DNA from 2 places in the Streptomyces sp. NPDC050704 genome. Region 2 is predicted to be linked to the other one. Evidence: riboswitches for the same ligand, from Rfam matches in the RefSeq annotation. Region 2 holds a riboswitch; the other holds the start of a gene.
The links. A riboswitch is a leader RNA that binds a small molecule or an ion and turns the genes downstream of it on or off. The one in region 2 is predicted to bind cobalamin.

Region 1: linked by a shared signal. The riboswitch ahead of AB0I18_RS22625 (ABC transporter substrate-binding protein) and the one ahead of AB0I18_RS29195 (cobalamin biosynthesis protein) in region 2 are both predicted to bind cobalamin.

The regions. Positions count from the first base shown of each region.
Region 1 is NZ_JBFAHW010000037.1:65,514-73,046, reverse strand. Features, by position in the region: gene AB0I18_RS22635 (MHYT domain-containing protein) at 201-1,091, shown strand; gene AB0I18_RS22630 (CoA-binding protein) at 1,243-1,650, opposite strand; cobalamin riboswitch at 1,779-1,966, shown strand; gene AB0I18_RS22625 (ABC transporter substrate-binding protein) at 2,032-3,054, shown strand; gene AB0I18_RS22620 (iron chelate uptake ABC transporter family permease subunit) at 3,051-4,067, shown strand; gene AB0I18_RS22615 (ABC transporter ATP-binding protein) at 4,064-4,921, shown strand; gene AB0I18_RS22610 (hypothetical protein) at 4,992-5,720, shown strand; gene AB0I18_RS22605 (histidine phosphatase family protein) at 5,717-6,268, shown strand; gene AB0I18_RS22600 (YigZ family protein) at 6,321-6,947, shown strand; gene AB0I18_RS22595 (exonuclease SbcCD subunit D) at 7,007-7,533, shown strand, end outside.
Region 2 is NZ_JBFAHW010000055.1:27,998-35,530, reverse strand. Features, by position in the region: gene cobN (cobaltochelatase subunit CobN) at 1-816, opposite strand, end outside; gene AB0I18_RS29200 (cobyric acid synthase) at 813-2,324, opposite strand; gene AB0I18_RS29195 (cobalamin biosynthesis protein) at 2,321-3,277, opposite strand; cobalamin riboswitch at 3,410-3,554, opposite strand; gene AB0I18_RS29190 (hypothetical protein) at 3,694-3,915, opposite strand; gene AB0I18_RS29185 (inorganic phosphate transporter) at 3,936-5,192, opposite strand; gene AB0I18_RS29180 (lysozyme) at 5,361-6,104, opposite strand; gene AB0I18_RS29175 (class II aldolase/adducin family protein) at 6,301-7,029, shown strand; gene AB0I18_RS29170 (alpha/beta fold hydrolase) at 7,266-7,533, shown strand, end outside.

The DNA of each region.
Region 1 (7,533 bases), on a different contig from region 2:
CAACTTGTTGCCCATTGCACATGGGTGCGGAGTCACGCCACGGGAATGACTCCCTCTGGCCGGAAAGTGATTATCACTGACCGGAATTGATTGATGGCATATGCAATTATTTGCGAATCAACCGAAACCGCTTGCTCCCGCACGGTTACGGCACGTAGATCTGGCCTCCGGAACAAGCCGTATCCGGGGGGATGTTGGCAATGCAAGGCACAATCGACGGTTTCAGCTACGGGACGGTCACACCCGTGGCTGCTTACGTCATGGCATGTCTGGGAAGCGCCCTCGGGTTGCGCTGCATCACCAGGTCACTGCGCAACGAGAAGTCCTGGAAGCCGGGTTGGCTGGCCCTCGGAGCGGTATCGATCGGCTGCGGGATCTGGACGATGCACTTCATCGCCATGATCGGCTTTCAGGTCGAGGAAACCCGCCTCAGGTATGACGTCGGTGTGACGATCCTCAGTCTCGCCGTGGCGATCCTCGTGGTCGGCCTCGGCGTCTTCGCCGTCGGCTACCGCGGCGCGAGCTGGACGACCTTGTTCGTCGCGGGTGCGTTCACCGGTCTCGGCGTGGCCGCCATGCACTACATAGGCATGGCGGCCATCCGTCTGAACGGCGACCTCCGGTACGACATGGGCATCGTCACGCTCTCCGTGGTGATCGCCATCGGCGCCGCCACCGCCGCGCTCTGGGCGGCGATCGCGATCCGCGGCTTCCTGACGAGCCTGGGAGCCAGCCTCGTCATGGGCATCGCCGTGTCCGGCATGCACTACACCGGCATGGCGGCCGTCAGCGTGAACCTCAACGACGCCACCGGCATGTCATGGTCGGGCGACTCCGCCCACTCGATCCTGCTTCCCATGCTCCTGGGGCCGTGCATCTTCCTGCTGCTGGCGGGAGTGGTGGTGATGTTCGACCCGATGCTGGTCCTCGGCGACGGTGACTGGGGTCGGCAGTCGGCACGCCGACGCGCGGCCGCCCCTGTGGTGGAACCACCCGCACGGCCCGGCTCGCTCTTCGAGGCCCCCTCGGCACCGTCGAACACCGCGGGACGCGCCGCCGACGGAGAGACTTCGGCGCAACGCAGGTGGTAGGCGCGCGCTGACGAGCACGAGCACGAGCACGAGCACGAGCACGAGCACGAGCACGAGACGGCGCGTCGCGGAAGCGGTGGCGCCGCCCGGAGCCCGGAGCCGGAGCCGGAGCCCCAGACTCCGGGGTGGCCGTGCGTGGCCGTACCGCGGGTCAGCCCAGGCGCGGGATCTCGATGGCGGGGCAGCGGTCCATGACCATGTCGAGCCCGGCGGACCGGGTGCGGTCGTACGCGGCTTCGTCGATGACGCCGAGCTGGAACCAGACCGCCTTCGCGCCGATCGCGGCCGCCTCGTCGGCGACGGAACCCGCGAGGTCGCTGTTGACGAACACGTCCACCACGTCCACCTCGAAGGGGATGTCGGCGAGGGAGGCGTACCCCTGCTCCCCGTGGACCGTCTCGGCCTTCGGATGGACCGGGACGACGCGCTTGCCGAAGCGCTGTAGGACGTCCGCCACGCCGTATGCGGCCCGCCGTTCGTTCGACGAGAGGCCGACGACCGCCCAGGTGTCGCCCAGCTCGGTGAGGATCTTGCGGATCGTTGCCGGGTCGCCGTACACGGTCGGCCTCCTTGGGATGTGTGCCTGCGATGGGTGCCTGCTCTGCTGTCGCCCACAACAGCGGGCCGGCCGCGGCGATTCCCCGGACGGCCGCCGTCCAGGCCTCCGACCGGCCCTCTACCGGTACGTGATAGCTTGCCGAGGCCAGTCGAACCCATGTACGTGGGTCAGGGAATCCGGTGGAAATCCGGAGCTGACGCGCAGCGGTGAGGGTGACGGGCGAGGCATCGGCCACTGGACCAACACGGCGGTCCGGGAAGGCGCTTCGTCCGGGTGACCCCGAGTCCGAAGACCTGCTGGCGGCCCCCGCGGTCGACGACGGCGGGGGAGCACCGTACGACCGGGCTCCGCGTTCGAGCCCTCGACGTCTGAGGAACTCCCGTGCCGATCGCACGTCCCGCCCGCCCTGCCGCCCTGCTCCTTTCCGGGGCCCTTCTGCTGACCGGCTGCGGTTCGGGGGCCGCGTCCGACGCGGCGTCCAGAACCGCCGTCACCCTCGACAACTGCGGCCGTACCGTACGCGTCGAGTCACCGCCCCAACGCGCGGTCTCCCTCAACCAGGGCACCACCGAGATCATGCTCTCGCTGGGGCTCGCCGACCGTATGGCCGGCACCGCCACCTGGACCGACCCGGTGCTGAAGAGCCTGGCCAAGGCGAACGCGAAGGTCGAGCGGATCGCCGACAACAACCCCTCCTTCGAACGGGTCCTGGACGCCGACCCCGACTTCGTCGCCGCCTCGTTCGTGTCCACGCTCGGCAAGGGAGGCGTGGCCACCCGGGACCAGTTCGAGAAGCTCGGCGTGCCCACGTACGTCTCGCCCTCCGACTGCGCGGGCAAGGACAACACCGGCGACGGGGACGGCGCACGCAAGACGCCGCTCGGCATCGACGCCATCTACGGCGAAGTCCGCGACCTGGCCAAGGTGTTCGGTGTGGAGGACCGGGGCGAGCGACTCGTCGCCGAGCTCCAACGGCGCATGAAGAAGGCCACTTCGGGGATCGATGCCTCGGACGTCACCCTCCTCTACTGGTTCGCCAACTCCGATTCCCCCTACATGGCGGGCTGTTGCGGCGCGCCCGGCGTCATCACCCGCTCCCTCGGCGCGAAGAACGTCTTCGACGACACGCACGAGGAGTGGCCCCAGATCAACTGGGAGACGGTCGCCGACCGCGATCCCGACGTGCTGGTCATCGGCGACCTGACCCGTAAGTCGCAGACCGCCGAGTCCGCCGCGAAGAAGATCGAGTTCCTGGAGTCCGACCCGGTCACCAAGAACATGACCGCGGTCAAAAAGAAGCGGTACGTGCTGCTCAGCGGGCAGGCCATGAACCCGACCATCCGCACGGTCGAGGGCGTCGAGCAGGTCGCCGCGGCCCTGCGCGAGTTCGGCCTGGCAGGGTGACGCGGTTCCGCCTGGGACTGCTCACCGTGGGCGGTGCCGGTCTGCTCTGCGCGTCCGTCGCCGTCGCGATCACCATCGGCCCGGCGGACATCCGGGTCGGTGACGTCTGGTCCGTGGTGGCCGCCCATCTCGGCTGGGGCAGCTCGGAGTTGACGCCGATCAGGGACGGAATCGTCTGGCAGCTGCGCCTGCCACGCACGCTCCTGGCGGCGGTGTGCGGGGCCGGCCTCGCCGTGTGCGGCGCGGTGATGCAGTCCCTGCTGCGCAATCCGCTCGCCGACCCGTTCGTCCTCGGGGTCTCCTCTGGAGCCTCGACCGGCGCGGTCGCCGTCGTCGTCCTCGGGGCCGGCGGCGGCCTGGTGTCGGTCTCCGCGGGTGCGTTCCTCGGCGCGCTCGTCTCGTTCGGGCTCGTCCTGCTGCTCAGCCACACCCTCGGCGACACGACGGACCGGGTGGTACTGAGCGGCGTCGCCGCGATGCAGCTCTTCTCCGCGCTCACCTCCTTCGTCGTGATGACCGCCGCCGACGCCGAGACCACCCGCGGGGTGCTGTTCTGGCTGCTCGGCTCGCTGAGCGGCGCGGGCTGGACCGACGTCTGGCTCTGTCTGGCGGTCCTCGCGGTGACGCTGCTCGTGTGCCTCGGATACGCGCGCACGCTCGACGCGTTCGCCTTCGGCCAGGACGCCGCCGCGACGCTCGGGGTGTCCGTGGCCCGTACCCGCCTGGTGCTGCTCTGCGCCACGGCACTCCTGACGGCCGCGCTGGTCAGCTCGGCGGGCGCGATCGGCTTCGTCGGTCTCGTCCTGCCGCACGCCGCCCGGGCGCTGGTGGGTTCCGGGCACGCACGGCTGCTGCCGGTCGCCGCCCTCGCCGGGGCGGTGTTCCTGGTGTGGGTGGACACCCTGGCCCGTACGGTCCTCGACCCGCAGGATGTGCCGGTGGGCGTGGTGACCTCGCTGATCGGAGTGCCGGTCTTCGTGCTGGTGCTGTACCGGACGAGGCGGACGCGATGAACGAGAACCTCCGCACCGGGGCCGAGAAGACGGACGAGGGCCTCCGCACCGAGGCCGAGAAGACGGACCGGGGCCTCCGCGCCGACCGGGTCAGCCGTACCGCCGACGGCCGTCTCATCCTCGACGGCGTCAGCGTCACCCCGGCCCCCGGCTCCACCGTCGGCCTGCTCGGACCGAACGGGTCCGGCAAATCCACCCTCCTGCGCCTGCTCGCCGGCGTCCTCGCTCCGGTCTCGGGCGTCGTCACACTCGACGGCAGTCCCCTCGCCGAACTGCACCGCCGCGACATCGCCCGCCGGATCGCCGTGGTCGAACAACAGGCGGACACCCAGGTCGAGTTGAGTGTCCTGGACGTCGTACGCCTGGGCCGCATACCGCACCGCCGAGCCTGGACCCCCGCGTCCACGGCCGACGAACAGGCCGTCCGCCGGGCCCTGCGCCGCACCGGCCTGACCGACCGTGCCCACCAGTCCTGGCACACCCTCTCGGGCGGCGAGCGCCAGCGTGTGCAGATCGCCCGCGCACTCGCCCAGGAACCGCGCGAACTCCTCCTCGACGAACCGACCAACCACCTCGACATCCAGCACCAGCTCGACCTGCTGACCCTCGTCACCTCGCTCCCCGTCACCAGCGTCGTCGCGCTGCACGACCTCAACCTCGCGGCGATGTACTGCGACCAGCTCGTCGTCCTGCGCGAGGGGCGCGTGGTGGCCTGCGGCAGCCCGGGCGACATCCTCACCGAGGAGCTCATCGCCGAGGTGTACGGAGTCCGCGCCGCCGTCACGCGCGGCGGCCCCGACGACCGGCCTCACGTGCGCTTTCTGGGCACCGTGGGCCGACCCGCGGATGCCTGAACCGCGAACGCGTGTCCGGAATGACGTCCGCCTCCCTGCGCCCGGCCCCTCACACGCCTACGCTCAAGCCGTGCTGCGTATCACCGACCCCCGAATCGGCGTGCCCACGGACGCCACCCCCGCCCGTCGGGGCCTGACCCGTGTCGAGGCCCATGTGCCCCGCCCCGACACCACCGGCCTGCGGGTGCTCCTGGTCGCCGACGTCCTCGTACGCGCCCTGGAACTCGGCGGGACGCCCGTCTGGACCGTGCTGACCGGCGCGGCGGACCACACGGAACTACGGGCCCGCGCCCGGGCGCTCGGCATCCGGCCGTTCGAGGAGGAACGGGACAGCGGAACGGGGTTGGGCGAGGCCCAGGTCCTGCATGTGCTCGGCCTGGGCGGCGAGGCGGCGGGCGGCCTGCGCGTCGAGGTCGCCCCGGTCGACGACGAGAGCGGCGCCCAGGACGAGGAGAGCGCCTCGGCCCTGCGCCTCGCCCTGCTCGCGCGTCCCCGCCGCGAGCCCCTGCGGCTCGCCGCGGCCGACCTCGCGGACGCCGAGGAGAAGCTGAGGCGCTGGCGCGGGGCCGTCGCCGCCTGGGCCACCAAGCCGTCAGGACCCATCCCCGATCCCGTACGCGACCAGCTGCGCGCCGCCTGGGAGGACGATCTGGACGTGCCCGCCGTACTCGGCGTCCTGCGAAAGGTGGCGACCTCGGGGACCGTTCCGGACGGTGCCCGCTTCGAGACGTACGCCTACGCGGACCGGCTCCTCGGGCTCGAACTCACCCGTGACATCGGCCGGGAGGGCCCGGTATGACCGCGCGCGCCGGAGGCGGCCCGCTGCGCCGCCTGGTCGTGCTGCGGCACGCCAAGTCCGCCTGGCCGGACGGCGTCCCCGACCACCAGCGGCCGCTCGCGCCGCGCGGCCGCCGCGACGCCCCCGCCGCCGGGCGCGCGCTGGCCGAGGCCGACTGCCTGCCCGACCTCGCGCTCTGCTCCACCGCCGTACGCGCCCGGCAGACCTGGGAACTGGCCGCCGGGCAGTGGGGCACGCCCCCTCCCGTACACCTCGATCCGCGGGTGTACGCGGCCGACGTACCGGAGTTGCTGACGGTCGTCCGCGAAGTGCCCGCCGAGGTCAAGACGTTGCTGCTGATCGGGCACAACCCCGGTCTGGAGGAGCTGGTGCTCACCCTGGCCGGGGACGGCGTCGACGACACGCTGGACGACGTACGGACGAAGTTCCCCACATCGGCGATCGCCGTCCTGGCCTGGTACGGCCGCGGCTGGGAGTCCCTCGGCCCGGGCGCCGCGCTGCTCACCGACATGACCGTGCCGCGCGGCAAGAAGAGCAAGAAGGACTGACCTCGGCGGACCGGACGGCGGCACGCGCGCGTGGGGCGCATACGCTGGCCCGATGCAGGACGAGTACCGCACGGTGGCCCGCGCAGGCGTGCACGAGACCGAGATCAACCGCTCCCGCTTCCTCTGCGCCCTCGCGCCTGCGGCCACCGAGCAGGAGGCCCAGGCCTTCGTCGCGGCCGTCCGCAAGGAGCACGCGGACGCCACGCACAACTGCTTCGCGTACGTCATCGGCGCCGACGCCGCCGTCCAGAAGGCGAGCGACGACGGCGAACCCGGCGGCACCGCGGGCGTCCCGATGCTGCAGATGCTGCTGCGGCGGGACATGCGGTACGTGGTCGCCGTCGTCACCCGCTACTACGGCGGGACCAAGCTCGGCGCGGGCGGCCTCATCCGGGCCTACGGCGGAGCGGTGGGGGAGGCCCTGGACACCCTCGGGACGATCACGCGCAGGCGCTTTCGCCTCGCCACCGTCACGGTCGACCACCAGCGGGCCGGCAAGGTGCAGAACGACCTGCGGTCGACCGGGCGCGAGGTGCGTGACGTGCGCTACGAGGAGGCCGTCACGATCGAGATCGGGTTGCCGGACGCCGATGTGGAGGCCTTCCGGGGATGGCTGGCCGACGTCACAGCCGGGACAGCGGGCTTCGAACTGGGCGGAGAGGCGTACGGGGACGCATAACGGGCCGATACGGGAGTAGCCGCCCGTGATGTCCGACCCGGCCGTTAGTCTCGGGGATCATGAGGCTCCTGCACACTTCCGACTGGCATCTGGGCCGGGCGTTCCACCGGGTGAACATGCTCGATGCCCAGGCCGAGTTCATCGGCCACCTCGTCACTACCGTGCGTGAGCGCGCCGTGGACGCGGTGGTCGTGTCGGGGGACGTGTACGACCGGGCGGTCCCGCCGCTGGCCGCGGTCGAGCTCTTCGACGAGGCCCTGCACCGGCTGGCCGACCTCGGTGTGCCGACGGTGATGATCTCCGGGAACCACGACTCGGCGCGCCGGCTCGGCGTCGGTGCCGGGCTCATCGACCGCGCGGGCATCCATCTGCGGACCGAGCCCTCGGCGTGCGGCACGCCCGTGATGATGAAGGACGAGTCCGGTGAGGTGGCCTTCTACGGGCTGCCCTATCTCGAACCGGCCCTCGTGAAGGACGAGTTCGCGGTGGACAAGGCGGGCCACGAGGCCGTGCTCGCCGCCGCCATGGACCGGGTCCGCGCCGACCTCGCCACGCGCGCGCCCGGCACCCGTTCCGTCGTCCTCGC
Region 2 (7,533 bases):
AGCCGCGTCCATGGGGGAGAGGGCGGCGTCGGACGCCTCCCACGCGGCGTGCGAGGAGGTGAGGCAAAGCCCTTGCAGGACGGGGATGTTGAGGTCGGCGAGGGCGCCGATGTCCCAGGCCTCCTCGTCGCCGCCCGCGGAGGCCTCCGAGGCGTGCGCGCCACCGGCCGCGAGCACGGTGGCGACCAGCGCGTCCGCCCGGCCGAGGGTCTCGTAGAGGCCCATGTCGGCGCCGCGCAGCGAACCGCAGTACACGGGAAGGGCGTTGGCGCCCCGGGCCTCGATCGCGTCGCACAGCGTGTCGACGAAGCCGGTGTTGCCGGACAGTTCGTGGGCCCGGTAGAAGAGCACGCCGATCGTGGGGCGCCCGTCGACGAAGGCCCGCTCGCCGTGGACCCCGTACTCGGCCATCTTCAGCGGCTCTTCGAAGCCCTCGCCCGTGAGCAGCACGGTGTCGGAGAGGAAGCGGGCCATCTCGGTCAGGTTCTCCGGCCCGCCCTCGACGAGGTAGCGCAGCGCCTCCGCGACGACACCGGCGGGCACGGACGACTCGGCCATCAACTCCGCGTCCGGCACGCTCTCCCCGCCGAGCAGCACGGTCGGAATCCCGGCCGCCTTCAGGGCGGCGAGCCCGTCCTCCCAGGCGCGCTTGCCGCCGAGGAGCCGTACGACGACGATGTCCGCGCCCTCGACGAGAGCGGGCAGCTCCTCCGCGACGTCCACGCGGGTCGGATTGCCGATCCGGTACGCGGCGCCGGAGGCCCGGGCCGCCAGCAGATCCGTGTCGGCGGTCGACAACAACAACACTGTGCTCATACGGGCGCTCCCGGTGGAATGAAAGGCAGTCCTGAAGGCGCGCCGGACTCGATGAGCCGCCACAGCGCGTCCGTGTCCGCGTGTTCCTCGATCAGATCGCCGAGCAGGTCCAGCTGCTCCTCGCGCAGTGCCGCGAACGACGTGTCCGGGGCCGGCACGAAGCGACGCCCCGCGGCGGCCGCCACCTCGCGCAGGAAGGCCCGCCGGAAACCGTCCGACTCCAGCGAGCCGTGCCAGTGCGTGCCCCAGACCTCGCCGACCCGGCAGCCGTCCAAGAACGGTGTGCCGCCCGCGACTTGGGCGACCCCGTGGTGGATCTCGTACCCCTCGACGGGTTCGCCGAGCGCCTCACCGACGGGCCGGGTGAGGGTCTTCTCGCGCGCGAACCGCACGCGTACGGGCAGGAGTCCGAGTCCGTCGACGGCACCCGCTTTCGACTCGACCTCGTCGTCGATGTGCTCGCCGAGGACCTGGAAGCCGCCGCAGATGCCCAGTACGGGACGTCCTTCCGCGGCTCTGCGCGCGATGGCGTCCGCGAGCCCGCGTTCCCGCAGCCACTCCAGGGCCCTGACCGTCCCCCGAGTCCCGGGGATGACGACGAGGTCGGCGTCGGCCAGTTCCTCCGCGCGGTCCACGAACCGCACGACGACGCCCGGTTCGGCCGCCAGTGCGTCCACGTCCGTGAAGTTGGACATCAGGGGGATCGCGCAGACGGCGACGCGGAGGATGTCCTCGCCGACGGGGGAGGAGACCGCGGACTCCCGGACCGCCCCCCTCAGCGACACCGCCATCCCGTCCTCCTCGTCGATGCCGAGACCGTGCCGGAAGGGGAGCACGCCGTACGTGGAGCGGCCAGTGAGGCCGTGGAGCATCTCCAGGCCCGGCTCCAGCAGCGACACATCGCCGCGGAACTTGTTGACGAGGAACCCGGCGACCAGCTTCTGGTCCTCGGCACTCAGCAGCGCCACCGTCCCGAAGAAGGAGGCGAAGACGCCGCCGCGGTCGATGTCACCGACGACGAGCACGGGAAGCCCGGCGTTCCTGGCGATCCCCATGTTCACGATGTCGGTCCGGCGCAGATTGATCTCGGCGGGACTGCCCGCCCCCTCGCAGATCACCGCGTCATACGTGCCCCGCAACTCGGCGAGGCACTCCAGCACGGTCCCGAGGAGCTGTTCCTGCCGTCCTCCGTGGTAGCCGCGCGCGCTCATCTCGCCGACGGGCCTGCCCATCAGTACGACCTGGCTGTTGCGGTCGCTGCCCGGCTTGAGCAGTACGGGGTTCATGAGCGCGGTGGGCTCGACGCGCGCCGCCTGCGCCTGCATGGCCTGCGCGCGCCCGATCTCCGCGCCCTCCCGCGTGACGAACGAGTTGAGCGACATGTTCTGCGCCTTGAACGGCGCGACCTTGACGCCCTGCCTGACCAGCCAACGGCAGATCCCGGCGGTGACGACGCTCTTGCCCGCGTCGGAGGTGGTGCCTGCGACGAGCAGCCCCCCACCACTCATGACGTACGCCCCTTCGTGAGGAATCCCTTGGTGAGCAGCCGCCCGGCGACACTCACGCCGAGCGCGAGCAGGTTCACGCGCCGCGAGAGCCGTACGGCCCGCTCGATGTCCCCGACCTCCACGGCCCGCCCCGCACCGTTGAGTACGGGCCGGTGCTCGACCCTTCCCGCGTACGAGAGCGTCCCGCCGAGCCGCACTCCGAGCGCCCCCGCGAACGAGGCCTCAACGGGCCCGGCGTTGGGGCTAGGATGCTTCGCGGCGTCGGTACGCCAGGCACGTACGGCCCCTCGCGGATCGCTCCCGGCGACGGCGGCGAGCACGGCGGTCAGCCGGGCCCCCGGCCACCCCATGACGTCGTCGAGCCGTGCCGAGGCCCAGCCGTACCGCCGGTACCTGGGCGACCTGTGCCCGACCATGGCGTCCAGCGTGTTGACCGCCCGGAATCCGACCAGGCCCGGAACGCCCGCCGCGGCGCCCCACACCAGGGCGCCGACCACGGCGTCGGAGGTGTTCTCGGCGACGGACTCGACCACGGCCCGGGCGATCCCGTCGGCGTCCAGCGCCTGCGGATCCCGCCCGCACAGATGCGGCAGCCGCTCCCGGGCCACCTCGATGTCCCCGGCGGCGAGCGCCCCGCCGATCGCCCGGGCCTCGCGCCCGAGGGACGTGCCCCCGACGACGGCCCAAGTGGCGGCGGCGGTCAGCGCGCTGGAGGCGGTGGGTGACGTACGTACGGAACGGGCGGCGGCAGCCGCGACGGACACGGCCCCGCCGGCGCACACGAGGGCGTGCAGCGCGCCCCACCCCCGGTGGTCCCGCCACAGCACCCGCTCCACGGCTCCCGCGGCCCGCCCGAACGCGGCGACCGGATGCCCCCGGCGGGGATCGCCGAGCAGCAGGTCACCGAGGAGGCCGGCGGCGGCGCCGTACGCGTGGACGCGATCGGCACGCACCGGTTCAGCCCGCCGTTACGTAAGGCAGAACCCTCGTCCGGAGAGAAGCCCTTGTATCGGGCCTGGGCACACTGGTCCACAACAGGCGGCCGCGCATGGTGATATGTCCTCACTCAGGGTGTCCACGCCCTGGTTCGACGAGACCGACGACGAGAGTTCCTGGCTCCCGGGGGGATTGATTCCCCGGTAACAGTGGCGGGACCGCGCCGGATTCGCACCGGCTTCCTCTCCTGCCGTCGTACATGGCTCCGGCAGTCCACCACGGCCCGAGAACAACCGTCAACTTGCTGTTGACCTGCGAAGGGAGAGTGTGCTGAGACCCACACACGGGCCCACGCACAGGTGGGGTGCGGGACGTTGTTCCGTCCCGCACCCCACCTGTTGACCTGCTTGACCTGTCGGAGGAAGCGCCGCTGTCAGGCGACGATCAGATAGATCCCGTACGCCACCGCCGCCGCGCACGCCGCGAAGCAGGCGTAGGCGCCGGTGGCCGCGAGGGCCGCCGAGCCGCCCTGGGCGGTGGCCGACTCGCGCTTGGAGAGGCCGAGGATGCCGAGGGTGAAGAGGGCCACGAGGGCGACGGTGACGATGAGGCTGACTCCGAAGACGGAGCCGAGGGCTGCCCAGTCGATGTGCATGCTGTTTCTTCCTTAGCGCTTCAGACCACGGCCGACGAGGCCGGCGGGTTCGCGGGCGTCCCGTCGGGAGCCGCGATGGTGGCCGACAGGTCCTCGGCCAGGTCGTCCTCGGCCGCGGCGCCGGCCGGGGGCGGGGTGACGGCGGCCACGGCCGTGGTCACCACACCGGGGGGCTCCTCGGTGTCGTTGACGTTGGTGTGGTCGATCACCTGGCGGCGGGAGGCCAGCCAGATCCCGGCGCTGGAGGCGACCAGGAAGACGGCGACGACGCCCGTGCCCCAGTTGCCGAAGGAGGTCAGGTACTCGGCGAGGGCGGCCACCAGGGCCGCGGCCGGCAGGGTCAGACCCCAGGCGACGAACATCCGGGTGGCCGTGGACCAGCGGACCACGCCCCCCTTGCGGCCGAGGCCCGCACCCATCACGGCACCGGAGACGGAGTGGGTGGTGGAGAGGGAGAAGCCGATGTGCGAGGAGGCCAGGATGACCGTGGCCGCACTGGTCTGGGCGGCGAAGCCCTGCTGGGGCTGGAGGTCGGTCAGCCCCTTGCCCATCGTGCGGATGATGCGCCAGCCGCCGAGGTAGGTGCCGAGCGCGATGGCCAGACCCGCGGAGAGGATGACCCAGACCGGCGGGTCGGAGTCCGGGGCGATGGCGCCACCGGCCACCAGAGCCAGGGTGATGATGCCCATCGTCTTCTGGGCGTCGTTGGTGCCGTGGGCGAGGGAGACCAGGCCGGCGGAGGCGATCTGCCCGGCGCGGTAGCCCTTCTTGGACGACTTCTCGCCGATGTTCCTGCCGAGCCGGTACGTCAGCCGGGTGGCCAGCAGCGCGGCGATACCCGCCACGACGGGCGCCGCGATGGCGGGGATCAGGACCTTGGTCACGAGCGCGTCGCCGTGCACGGCACCCAGGCCGGCCGAGGCGACGGTGGCGCCGATGAGACCGCCCATGAGGGCGTGCGAGGAACTGGACGGCAGTCCGACGAGCCAGGTCAGCAGATTCCAGAGGATCGCGCCGACGAGCGCGGCGAAGATCACCTCGGGCTGGATGCCGGATTCGTCGACGAGGCCCTTGGAGATCGTGTTGGCGACCTCCACAGAGAGGAAGGCGCCGACAAGGTTGAGTACGGCGGACATGGCCACCGCGACCTTGGGCTTGAGCGCGCCGGTCGAGATGGTGGTGGCCATCGCGTTGGCGGTGTCGTGGAAACCGTTCGTGAAATCGAACACGAGAGCGGTGACGATCACGATTCCGAGGAGGAGCGTGATGTGTTCCATTTACCCAGGCTTCTGTTGGACGTCAGTGGCACAGGGACCGTAGGTAACCTGGATGAACGGAAGATGAACTGGGGTGGGCGGCAGGGTGGCCCGATAGGGGTGTCGCCACTCCGCTTGTGGCGAAGTGGCGACGGTGATCCTCGAACAGAGGCGGAATACCGGGCTCCGCTACCCCTTCGCGAACCTCTTGAGCTGAGCCGGCGATCCGTTGAAGAGATTCTGATCACCCGGCAGGCTGCCGCTGCCGTTGTCGTACTGCCAGAACGTCCAGAACCGCCAGCCCGACGGCAGCGACCCCGCCGACGCGCTGTAGCGAGCCAGCCAGAGCGGATGGTTGGAGGCGAAGGCGGCGCTGTTTCCGGTGCACATCTTCCACCAGTTGAAGTTGGTGTAGATCACCGGGCGGCGGCCGGTCTGCCGCTTCACCTCGTCGCTGAAGCTCTTGATCCAGCTGACCATCCCGCCCTTGCTCAGGCCGTAGCACTTCTTCTTGCCGTACGGGTTGTACTCGATGTCCAGCGCGGGCGGCAGCGTCCAGCCGTCCGCCCGCCAACTGCCTCCGTTGCGCAGGAAGTACGCCGCCTGCGCCTTGCCGGACGACTTGTGCGGCAGTGCGAAGTGGTACGCCCCGCGGACCATGCCCACGTTGCGTGAGCCGTTGTACTGCTGGCCGAAGTACGGGTTGCGGTACGTGGTGGACTCGGTCGCCTTCACGTAGACGAATTTGGCGCCTTTGCTCTTCGCGCTCGACCAGTTGACGTTCTTCTGGTGCGAGGACACGTCGTGGCCCTTGGGCTTGGCGGCTGCCGAGGCAGGCACCTCGAAGAGGGCGGTTCCACCGAGCGCCAGTGTCGCCACGGAGGCCGCGACGAGACGGGCACGCTGACGGGACGGTTTGCGATCACGAGCCATGGTTCCCCCCGGAATGGCGGCGCGCACGAAAAATCTCCCAGAGATTACTGGAAGATCCCTGAAAGCCCGTCGTATGCCGGTCATTCGTTCACGGTTGGCGATTCATGCCCATCTGTGACCTTTCGAAGACCGGGATTCCGCCCTAAAGTGCCCTCTCCTGCGCGGTGTTGAGGCACCCGGCTGGCAGGATCGCGGCATGACTGAGCAGCGGCGGGACGCGGGAGACGGACGGGACGCGGGGGAGCGGAGCGTGCCCCGGGCGCCCGAGGCACTGGAACAGGCTTGGGACGACCTCGTGGCGACGGCCCGCCGGTCGGTGTCCGACGGTCTGGTCGTCGGTACGTCGGGCAACGTGTCGGTGCGTGTCGGGGACACCGTCCTGGTCACCCCGAGCGGAGTCCCGTACGACCGGCTGGGCCCGGAGGACATCTGCGGGGTCGCTCTCGACGGCCGGCGGGTGCTCGGTTCGCTCGTTCCGACCAGCGAACTGCCCATGCATCTCGCCGTCTACCGCGCCACCGACGCGCGGGCCGTCGTCCACACCCACGCCGTGCACGCCACGGCCGTCTCGACCCTCGTCACTGAGCTGCCGCTCATCCACTACATGGCCGCCGCGCTGGGCGGCGCCGTCCGCGTCGCCCCCTACGCCACGTACGGCACGGAAAAGTTGGCCGAGAACATGCTCCAGGCCCTACGCGATCGCACAGCCTGCCTCCTCCAGAACCACGGCACCCTCACCTACGGCACCACCCTGCCCCAGGCCTACGACCGCACAGCCCAACTGGAGTGGATGTGCCGCGTGTGGCTCACCGCGTCATCCCTCCCGGGCCACACACCGACACTCCTCTCCGAGGCGGACGTACGAGAGGTGGAGGACCGACTTCGGGGGTACGGGCAGCCGGGGGTGAGTGAGCCGGAAGTCTGAGGGCTGCTTCCCGAGCGGTCCGGGCGCGCCCCAAAGGGGCGCGGGGAACTGCGCGACCAGCCACGACGCACCCGCAGACAAAGACACCGCGACCAGGCCGCCCGCACCATTCCGGCGGCCCCGAACCCACCGCATCCCCCGCAGACCTCCCACTCCCTGCGAACAACAGAGCCGCACCAAAACACGCCTGCCCCGCTCCACTGGCCGACAACGGGCTCCGTCAGGAGACTGGACCCGTGCGCACCGTGAAGCCGACGACCGCAGCCGTCACCACCGCCCTCACCGTCGCGATAGCCGGCGCGGCCACCGTCGCGGCGGGCCGCTTCGCCAGCGACGCCGCCCTGAAGGCGCCGCCGGGCAAACCGCTGCCCACCGAACCCCGCCTCACCGTGCACGCCACGGCGGCGGGCCGGATCACCCTGACCCGCGCGCTGGCCTCCCAGCGCCCGGGCGTGTACGGCCTCAGCGGCGACGGCAGTCACGCGGTCGTCGGCCCTCTCCTGG